DNA from 3 places in the Mycobacterium parmense genome. Region 3 is predicted to be linked to each of the others. Evidence: riboswitches for the same ligand, from Rfam matches in the RefSeq annotation. Region 3 holds a riboswitch; each other region holds the start of a gene.

Region 1 (3,273 bases), 490 kb from region 3:
CCAAAATCCCAGACCGGGTCGGACCATCCCACAGGGAGATCCGATGTCAATTGTGCCGCAATCGAATTCGTCACCGGCTGGGTCAGGCCGCGATGAATCGCCAACGAGGGGGTGCTGACCGTGGACTACGGCGCCCTACCACCCGAGATCAATTCCACCCGCATGTATTCCGGTCCCGGCTCGGCGCCGATGCTGGCCGCCGCGGCGGCTTGGGACGGGCTGGCCGCCGAGCTGTACTCCACGTCGTCGACCTACCAAACGGTGGTCTCGGGCCTGGTCGGCGAAGGCTGGCTGGGGCCGGCGTCGGCCTCGATGGCGGCGGCCGTCGCGCCCTACGTGGTGTGGTTGACCGGCGCCGGGGCGCAGGCCGGGCAGTCCGCGGCTCAGGCCACGGCGGCGGCAGGCGCCTACGAGGCGGCGTACTCCATGACCGTGCCCCCGGCCGTCGTCGCGTCGAACCGGGCCCAGCTCGCCACGCTGATCGCCACCAACTTCCTGGGACTGAACACCCCGGCGATCGCGGCCACCGAGGCGCAGTACGGCGAGATGTGGGCCCAGGACGCGGCCGCGATGTATGCCTACGCGGCCAGTTCGGCGGTGGCCGCGGTCCTCAAACCGTTCAGCCAGCCGCCGCAGACGGCAAACCCGGCCGCGCAGGCGGCCCAGGCCGGGGCCGTCGCCCAGGCCACCGGCCCGGCCGCGGTCAGCGGCGCGCAGACGACGCTGTCGGAGTTGACGTCGGCCGTCCCGGCGGCGCTGCAATCCCTTGCGGCGCCGCTGAGTACGAATCCCGTCTGGCAGTTCCTGAACTCCAATTTCTTCAACGGGTTGAGCTCGGCCGGATACGTGAACCCCGCGATCATCACCCCCGCGGTCACCAGCGGGTTGTCGGACCTCAACTCGCTGCAGACCCCCGGATTGGTGCCCCCCGTCGCACCGCCCGGCGGCTTCAGCATCCCGTCGTTCGCGAGCCTGAACACACCCGCGTTCTCGAACCTGGTGTCGGCCAACGGCGCCGCGGGATACTCGGGCTTCGGCGGGGTTACATCAACGATGGCCCGTGCCACCCTGGTGGGGAGATTGTCTGTGCCGCAAGCCTGGACGACGGCAGCTCAGGTGGCGAACCCGGCGGGCGTGACATTCGCGGGGGGTGGCTGGACCAACGCGGTGGGCCCGGGCGCCGGTGCTGCGCAGGCGGTCCCGGCCGGCGTGCCCGGCATGCCGGGCATGCCGGCGGCCGCGTCGGGCCACGGGTTCGGCCACGGGCCGCGCTATGGCTTCCGCGTGAACGTGATGCCCCGGCCGCCGGCGGCCGGGTAGCTACATCCGCGAAAATCGCCGCGTGCAGCTGATTTCGGGGGTAGCCTGTTGCGAGTCGATGGCAAGTAGGCTTGACTCGCCTTGATCTTGGTGTCACCATAGCCAAAGCAAGCACCTCGCTAGGTGAGGCGTCTGCACGGATATAGGCCACTGACCTCGAACGTCGAAAGACGCCCAGGGTCAGGACAGCTCTTCCCGGCTTAAGGGTTGAGCCCAAGTGGCTTCCGGTCCTACCGGATACGCCGTGTGGTGCCAAAGCTCTGACGAGAGGGGTGCCGTGCCCGGGCGTTCGATCCGGGCGCTCCTCCCTATGTGCATTCGATGGCATCCCCGTATGCCTTGGCCGTGAGGAGGTGAGAGCGAGATGAGTCCCGACGATGGTCCGTATTCCAGATCGACGACCATTTCGTTGCGATCCGGCCCCGGCCGTAATGGCATCTGAATCGGTTTGACCCACCGATAGACAACCGCGCGTTTGCTTTTCGCGTGCGTGTTCAAACTTGCGGCAGCATCGTGGATTTCGTGGCCTCGACTTCCTGCTGCCGCGGAACCTGTTGATCCCCAACACATTCACCGCTGCGCTGCGCACGAGGTCGGTTCGTGTGCGCCCACCGAACCATAAAAAGCCCGACTCATCCGAGAAGGAGGCAGGCAATGTTGGACTTCGCAATGCTGCCACCTGAAATCAATTCCGGCCGCATCTACTCCGGTGCAGGTTCGGCGCCGATGCTGGCCGCCGCTTCGGCGTGGAACGGGCTTGCCGCGGAGCTGCGTTCGGCCGCGCTGTCCTACCACTCGGTGCTCTCGGCGTTGACCGGCGAGGAGTGGCACGGGCCGGCCGCGGCATCGATGGCGGCGGCGGCCACTCCCTACGTGGCGTGGATGAGCATCGCCGCCGCGCAGGCCGAGCAGACCGCGAGCCAGGCCGAGGCCGCCGCCGCGGCCTACGAGGCCGCATTCGCCGCCACGGTGCCGCCGCCGTTGATCGCGGCCAACCGCGCTCAGCTGGCAACGCTGATCGCCACGAACATTCTGGGGCAGAACACTCCGGCGATCGCGGCCACCGAGGCCCAGTACGCCGAGATGTGGGCCCAGGACGCGGCGGCCATGTACGGCTACGCCGCCTCCTCGGCGGTGGCGAGCCAACTGACGCCGTTCACCGAGCCGCGGCAGGCGACCACCGCCGGCGCGACGACGGCGCAGGCGGCCGCGGTCAGCCAGGCCGTCGCGACGCCGGCCGGGACGCAGCAGGGGGCGCTGTCGGAGTTGATGTCGGCACTGCCCACCGCGCTGCAGGGCCTGGCGTCGCCGACGTCGGCGACCTCGCCCGCCTCGGGGCTGTCCGGGGTTGTCGACCTGCTGACCGGATCAAGCTCGGGATCGACTGCGCTGGACAACTTCTGGAGCACCTGGGGACCGGACGCCAACATCTGGAACACGGTCTTCTCGTCGGGGTTCTACATGCCGAGCAACACGATGGCCCCCTTCCTGGGCCTGCTCGGGGCCCAGGCCGCCGGCAACGCGGCCGGCGACGCGGCAGGGCAGGCGGCCACCAGCGCGCTCGGTGACGCGGTGGCGGGACCCATCGGCGGGCTCGGCAGCGCGGTCTCGGCCGGGCTGGGCCACGCGTCGATCATCGGCCCGTTGTCCGTGCCGCCGAGCTGGACCGCGCCGGCACCGCTGGCCGGCCCGCTGGCTTCCACGCTGGGAGGCACCCCGATGGTGCCGCCCCCGGCGATGGCGGCCGGGCTGCCGGGGATGCCGTTCGGCAACGTGGCCGCCCAGCCGTACGGACGGGCCATGCCGCAGTATGGCTTTCGCCCCTCCTTCGTGGCGCGCCCGCCGGCGGCCGGATAGCGGGGGCCGGGCCGCGGAGTTCGCGCAGCCAAGCGAACCACGCTGCCCGCGCTGTCGACTCCGCATTTGCGGAAGCCAGGGCGGTCGGCGCAGGTT
Region 2 (3,273 bases), 2.0 Mb from region 3:
GTCTACACCGCCAAGGTCGACGGGATCAAGGTGCGCAGCGACGGCGTCCACCTCACGCCGGAAGGTGTGAAGTGGTTGACGCCGTGGCTCGAGGAATCCCTGCGCTAGTTGCTAACCGCCCGTGCGACAGCTGATTTCCATGCTGTCGCTGTCTCGGACGAGGAAGTTGAAGCTGACATAGCCGTTGTCCGGGTTGCGCACCCGGTCGAGATACGGCTGGGTTTCGGGAGAATTGGTGTTGTCGGCGACGACGAGCACGCCCGGCGACAGGCGCGGTTCGAGCAATTCGATGATCGGCAGGTAGAGATCCTTCCAGCCGTCGAGCAGGACGAAGTCGACCGGACCCTCCAGGCCGGCCAGCGTGGACAGCGCATCCCCTTCGAGGACGGTGATGAGGTCAGCCAGCCCGGTTTCGGCGAAGGTGTTCTTCGCGGCGGCGATCTTCGTCGCGCTGAGCTCGGTGGTCACCACCCGACCGGTGCCGTTGTCGCGCACGGCGGATGCGAGGTGAACGGCGCTGAGCCCGAACGACATCCCGAACTCGACGACCGTGGCCGGCTTGGTGGCCCGCACCAGGGAGTAGAGCAACCGGCCGGCCTCAGGAGTCACCGGGATGTAGAACTCGCTCATCGCGTCGGCGCGCTCCTGCGCGGTCATCTTCCGCTGGAGCTCGCCGTGTCTGTCGCGCAGCAGCGACATCTGGTTCTTTGCCTCGGTGTACATGCGGTCGAGCGCGTTCGCGACCCTGGGTTCCTGCAGAGTGTTGGCCATGCCATCGAGCGTATTCCCCGCGATGTCGCGAAAGGCGAACCGGCCATATGGTTACCGGAGCCTGAAGCAAGGGTTACGTAAAGACGTTTGACGGCTGATGGGTTTCGGTGCCACCATGGACGGCGCAAGCACCTCGGTAGGTGAGGCGTCTGCACGGACACAGGCCACTGACCCCGAACGTCGAGAGACGCCCCGGGTCAGGACAGCTCTTCCCGGACCCAAGGGTTGAGCCCAAGTGGCTTCCGGACGAGGAGCGATCGCAAGCGCGGCGACGCCGGGCGCGGCGGGTCGCGACCATAGATCAAGTCCGGATACGCCGTGCAGTGCCGAAGCTCCGACGAGAGGGGTGTGGCAGGCGGTTCCGCCGCCTTCTCGTGCCTCTTCCGTTCAGGTGAATGTGATGACACCCGCGTGTGTCTTGGCCGTGAGGAGGTGAGGGCGAGATGAGCGAGAGCAGTCCGGGCGACAGTCCCTATCCGAATTCCATCTTGTCCCGATCCGGATCCGGCATCCTGCTGACGGCCTGAGCATCAGGCGGCCGTCACCCCTGCGCGCGGCATTTGCGCCGCCCCCAGTGCGCTGGTGACGGGGTCCGGGCGGGCACGCGGCAGGAGAAGATCATGGCTTTGTTTGTCACACAACGTTTTTCCGGTGGCTCGTCGCTGCGCTGCCGGGCCCGGGTGCGCGCCGGCCGGCTGTTGACGAAGGTGCGGGCGTCGCGTGGGCTCAGCGCGCAGGAGCGCGCCGACCTGTACGTGTCCCGGATGCCCATCGCGGTTGTCACGGCCCCGCCCGGCGGGCATCCGCCGCGTGAGGCCGGCAACCGCCGGTGATCGTTTCCGCCGCCCCCGCATGCCCCACTTGGCCCGAGCCCGAACGTGTTCACGATAGCGAGGATCCGATGACTTCGATCCCGACCCGCGTCGGCCGCCGCATCTCCCTGTTCGGCCGCATCGCACCAGCCGACCCGGATGTGGACGCCGGGCCGAACGTGCTGGATTCTGCTCACGTCGGTGACATCGTCGGCGCGTTCGGACGTATCCGTCGCGACGAATCGGACGCCTTCAGCGGCCGCTGGCGTCACCTGCGGACCCTGCTGGTCATCACCGGCCCCGGACTCATCGTCATGGTGGGCGACAACGACGCCGGCGGAGTCGCGACGTACGCCCAGGCGGGCCAGAACTACGGGATGGGCCTCTTGTGGACCCTGGTTCTGCTGATTCCGGTGCTGTACGTGAATCAGGAAATGGTGTTGCGGCTCGGCGCGGTGGCCCGGGTGGGGCACGCGCGCTTGATCTTCGAGCGGTTCGGCAGGTTCTGGGGCGCATTCAGCGTCGGGGATCTGTTGATCCTGAACGCCTTGACGATCGTCACAGAATTCATCGGCGTATCGCTGGCCTTGGGTTTTCTGGGCTGCCCGAAAATCGTCGCGATCCCGGCGGCGGCGGTGTTGCTCTTCGCCGTGGTGGCCGGGGGGTCGTTTCGGCGCTGGGAGCGGTTGATGTTCGCGCTGATCGCGGTGAACCTCGTGATAATCCCGATGGTGCTGCTGGCGCATCCCTCCCCGAAAGCGTCTGTCGCCGGGCTGATCCCGCAATTCCCCGGTGGGCTCGACTCCACCGTGCTGCTGTTGGTCGTCGCGATCGTCGGGACCACGGTGGCGCCATGGCAGTTGTTCTTTCAGCAATCCAACGTGGTCGACAAGCGCATCACCGCGCGATGGATCCCCTACGGCCGGGCCGACCTGGTCGTCGGAATCGTTGTGGTCATGACGGGTGCCACGGCGCTGATGGCGGTGACCGCATTCGGACTGGGCGGTAGTCCCGACGCCGGCAACTTCACCGATGCCGGCGCGGTGGCGTCGGATCTGTCCAGGCACCTGGGCGGGACGGCCGGTGTGCTGTTCGCCATCATCCTGTTGGACGCATCGCTGATCGGCGCCAACGCCGTCGGGCTGGCCACCACCTATGCCGTCGGGGATGCCATAGGGAGACGGCATTCGCTGCACTGGAAGATCAGCGAGGCCCCATCGTTCTACGGCGGTTATGCGTTGCTGCTCGCGGGTTCGGCCGCGATCGCCTTCAGCCCGGACTATGTCCTGGGCCTGGTGACCCAGGGCGTCCAGGCGCTCGCCGGTGTGCTGTTGCCTTCGGCCACCGTCTTTTTGGTCCTGCTCTGCAACGACCGCGCGGTGCTGGGCCCGTGGGTTAATTCCGTGCGGCAGAACATCGTTGCGTGGACCATCATCTGGTGCCTGGTGCTGCTGTCGTTGGCACTGACGGCGACCACCTTCTTTCCGGGCCTCTCGACGTTCACGATCGAGGCCGGTTTGGCGGCCGGCGCGGTGGTCGGCGTGGTCGGCGGCGCCGCGGTCATCGTTGCCGGCCGCAGACATCGGCAACGGCGGGACGCGGCGGCCATCGTGCTGACGCTCGGGGGTGGTCTGAACCCGGATGAAATCGATGCACTCGACGACGCGGCGCTGCTCACGCGCGCCGAGCG
Region 3 (3,273 bases):
ACCGCCATGTCGTCCTCGCCGTAGGCGGGCGCCATGTGCACGATCCCCGTGCCGTCCTCGGTGGTCACGAAGTCGCCGGGCAGCACCTGAAAGGCGTCGGCAGTGTCCATGAAATACGGAAAAGGCGGCAGGTATCGGGTGCCGAGCAGGTCGGCGCCGCGGTAGCTGCCGAGCACCTCGGGTTCCTCGCCCAGCTCACGGGCGTAGGCGGCCAGCCTCGCCTCGGCCAGCACGAATCGCCGCTCCCCCACCCGGACCTGCACGTAGGTCACCTCGGGGTTGACCGCGACCGCGAGGTTCGACGGCAGCGTCCACGGCGTCGTCGTCCAGATCAGCAGGTAGGCGCCGTCCACCGGGCCGCCGACCGCCTGGAATCCCACCGTGAGTGCCGGGTCCTGCCGGCTCTGGTAGACGTCGTCGTCCATCCGTAGTTCGTGGTTGGACAGGGGGGTTTCGTCGCGCCAGCAGTACGGCAACACGCGATAGCCCTCGTAGGCCAGGCCCTTGTCCCACAGCTGTCTGAACGCCCAGATCACCGACTCCATGTACGGCAGATCCAGCGTCTTGTAGTCGTTGTCGAAGTCCACCCAGCGGGCCTGGCGGGTCACGTAGGCCCGCCACTCATCGGTGTAGCGCAGCACCGATTCGCGGCAGGCGTCGTTGAACGCGGCAATGCCCATGTCGTCGATCTGGGACTTGTCGGTGATGCCGAGCTGGCGTTCGACTTCGAGTTCGGCGGGCAGCCCGTGGGTGTCCCAGCCGAAGCGGCGCTCGACCTTGTAGCCACGCATGGTGCGGTACCGCGGGACGATGTCCTTGACGTAACCGGTGAGCAGGTGCCCGTAGTGCGGCAGCCCGTTGGCGAACGGCGGCCCGTCGTAGAACACGTATTCCTCGGCGCCGTCGCGGCGGGCGATGCTGGCGCGAAACGTATCGTCGCGGGCCCAGTAGTCGAGGACGTCGAGCTCGAGCGCCGGAAAGTTGGGGGCGCCGTCGGCCAGCTTCGGATATGCCCGGACGGGCTGAACCCCGTGGTCCGTCTGATCAGTCACGATGCGCGTCGTCTCCCGTGCCGTTACTCAGGCCGGGGACGACGACGCGCCAGTGGCGCGAGCGCCGCGGTACCACCCCGCTTGCCGCGCTGCCGCGCGGCCGCTCGTTGAAGGCTGTGACGGGCCTACCCGTTCGGTTCTACTGGGCCGGGCCGGCTGTTCTTCCGAATGCTCCCCGGTGATGGCCGGATCGACGCGGTTAAATGCTACCGCGAGACTGCAACTGCCGACGCAAACGCCGAGCGACTCCGTCGGCAGTTGCCGCCTCGCGGTGCAAAACGCACCATCAGGCCCGCACTTCGAGCACACCGGCCCGCCACAGGGCGGCGTACACGTGGCGCAGCGGGATGCTCAGCAGCCGGGCCGCGCCGTCCACCAGCGGGTCGCCGGCCGCGACGGAACGCAGGACGTCGGCGCCGCGCGTCGCCTTCTTGGGTGCCGCGGCTGCGACGGTGTCGGCGTCGCGCACCACCGTCAGCTTGCGGGCGGGGGCCACGGCTACCACTTCGTCGTACAGAACTGCGGTCATGATCGCCTCCTAGAGGGACTCCAAACGGGGATTAACTGGACTGACGTGTCCCGTCCCGTTGTGGTTCCGGTTCCAGAAACGCTTGGCCGATAAGGCGTTTAGCGTTACGACGACTCAGGCGAGAACGTCGTGCCGGAGACCGGATCGGGACGCGTAGTTCGGATATCGATCCGGACTATCGCTGGAACTCATACGTCCCTCACCTCCTCGCGGTCACGACATGCGCGGTTGTCCGCGCACGATTGCAGCAGGAGAACAGGACCCGACAAATGCCGGAGAACCGCACCCCTCTCGTCAGAGCTTCGACACCACACGACGTGTCCGGTTGCCCGGAAGCCACCTGGGCTCAACCCTTAATCCGGGAGGAGCTGTCCTGACCCGGGGCGTCTTTCGACGTTCGGGGTCAGTGGCCTGTATTCGTGTAGACGCCTCACCTAACGAGGTGCATACCTGACCGATGATGCACGACGGGTCCGACAGGGTCAAACTTCTCGGCAGCACTTTTCCGAATCTTTACGAAGTTCCCCGGGACGCACACAGGACGCACACAGGCGCTGTCCAGCTTCGGTATTGAGCGGCGGATGCGGCAACGGGGTCGCTCACCTGTCCACCAGGCCGTCGAGGCGCCCGATCGTGTCGATGAACTCCTCGACCATGTCCAGGACGACCGAACGCGCCGGCCGGACCCGATCCAGCGAACCGACCACCTGACCCACGAAATAGGTGGCCAGCTCGCGGGCCTGAGAACCCGACTGGGCGGCCGCCTTGTTGATGCGCACCTGCGACTCGGTGACCAGCGCGCTTTGCAACGGCATGCCCAGCGGATCGGGGCTGTCCCGCCGCTCCCACTCGTCGGTCCAGGCCGTGCGGAGCATCCGCGCCGGCTTGCCCGTCAGCGAGCGCGAGCGCACGGTGTCCGAGGAGGTCGCGGCCAGGAACTTCTCCTTGACGACGGGGACCGTCTCGGCCTCTTCGGTGGTCAGCCAGACCGACCCGCACCACACGCCCTCGGCCCCGAGGGCCAGAGCCGCGGCGACCTGACGACCGCGGGCGATGCCGCCCGCGGCCAGCACGGGAGTCGGCGCGACCGCGTCCACGACCTCCGGCACCAGCACCATGGTGGCCACCTCGCCGGTGTGCCCGCCTGCCTCGGTGCCCTGCGCGACGATGAGGTCGACGCCCAGCTCCGCGTGCCGCCGCGCGTGCCGCGTGGTGCCGGCCAGCGCGGCGACCAGCACATCGTGGTCGTGGGCGCGCTCGACCAGGTCGGCGGGCGGCGAGCCGAGCGCGCTCGCGATCAGCCGAATGCGGTGGGCGAAAGCCACTTCCACCAGCGGCTCGTAGCCCTTCGGTGAGATGTTGAGGCCGCCCGCGGAGGCCAGCCCCTCGTCGGGGGCCGCGGTGACGCCGTAGCGGGACAGCAGGTCGTCGACGAACGCGCGGTGTTCCTCGGGCAACAGTGTGCGGGCCTGTTTCGCGTCGATCCCGCCCCGCTCGGCACCGACGTACTTCGGCGGCAACAACAAATCGACGCCGTAGGGTTTGCCCCCGGTCTGCTCGTCGATCCAGCACAGCTCCTTTTCGAGCCGCTGGGGGCTGTGTGCGACGGCGCCGAGGACTCCGAATCCGCCGGCGTTGGTCACCGCCGCCACCACGTCTCGGCAATGGCTGAAGGCACAGATGGGGAACTCG

Evidence for each region. A riboswitch is a leader RNA that binds a small molecule or an ion and turns the genes downstream of it on or off. The one in region 3 is predicted to bind magnesium.
Region 1: linked by a shared signal. The riboswitch ahead of G6N48_RS07065 (PPE family protein) and the one ahead of G6N48_RS09010 (Rv1535 family protein) in region 3 are both predicted to bind magnesium.
Region 2: linked by a shared signal. The riboswitch ahead of G6N48_RS18535 (hypothetical protein) and the one ahead of G6N48_RS09010 (Rv1535 family protein) in region 3 are both predicted to bind magnesium.

The regions. Positions count from the first base shown of each region.
Region 1 is NZ_AP022614.1:1,541,912-1,545,184, reverse strand. It holds gene G6N48_RS07070 (PPE family protein) at 121-1,320, shown strand; M-box (ykoK) riboswitch at 1,429-1,599, shown strand; gene G6N48_RS07065 (PPE family protein) at 1,975-3,177, shown strand.
Region 2 is NZ_AP022614.1:4,008,029-4,011,301, reverse strand. It holds gene G6N48_RS18545 (acyltransferase family protein) at 1-108, shown strand, start outside; gene G6N48_RS18540 (O-methyltransferase) at 112-771, opposite strand; M-box (ykoK) riboswitch at 897-1,124, shown strand; gene G6N48_RS18535 (hypothetical protein) at 1,392-1,604, shown strand; gene G6N48_RS18530 (NRAMP family divalent metal transporter) at 1,673-3,273, shown strand, end outside.
Region 3 is NZ_AP022614.1:2,029,594-2,032,866, forward strand. It holds gene ileS (isoleucine--tRNA ligase) at 1-1,052, opposite strand, end outside; gene G6N48_RS09010 (Rv1535 family protein) at 1,339-1,581, opposite strand; M-box (ykoK) riboswitch at 1,861-2,030, opposite strand; gene G6N48_RS09015 (NAD(P)H-dependent flavin oxidoreductase) at 2,181-3,273, opposite strand, start outside.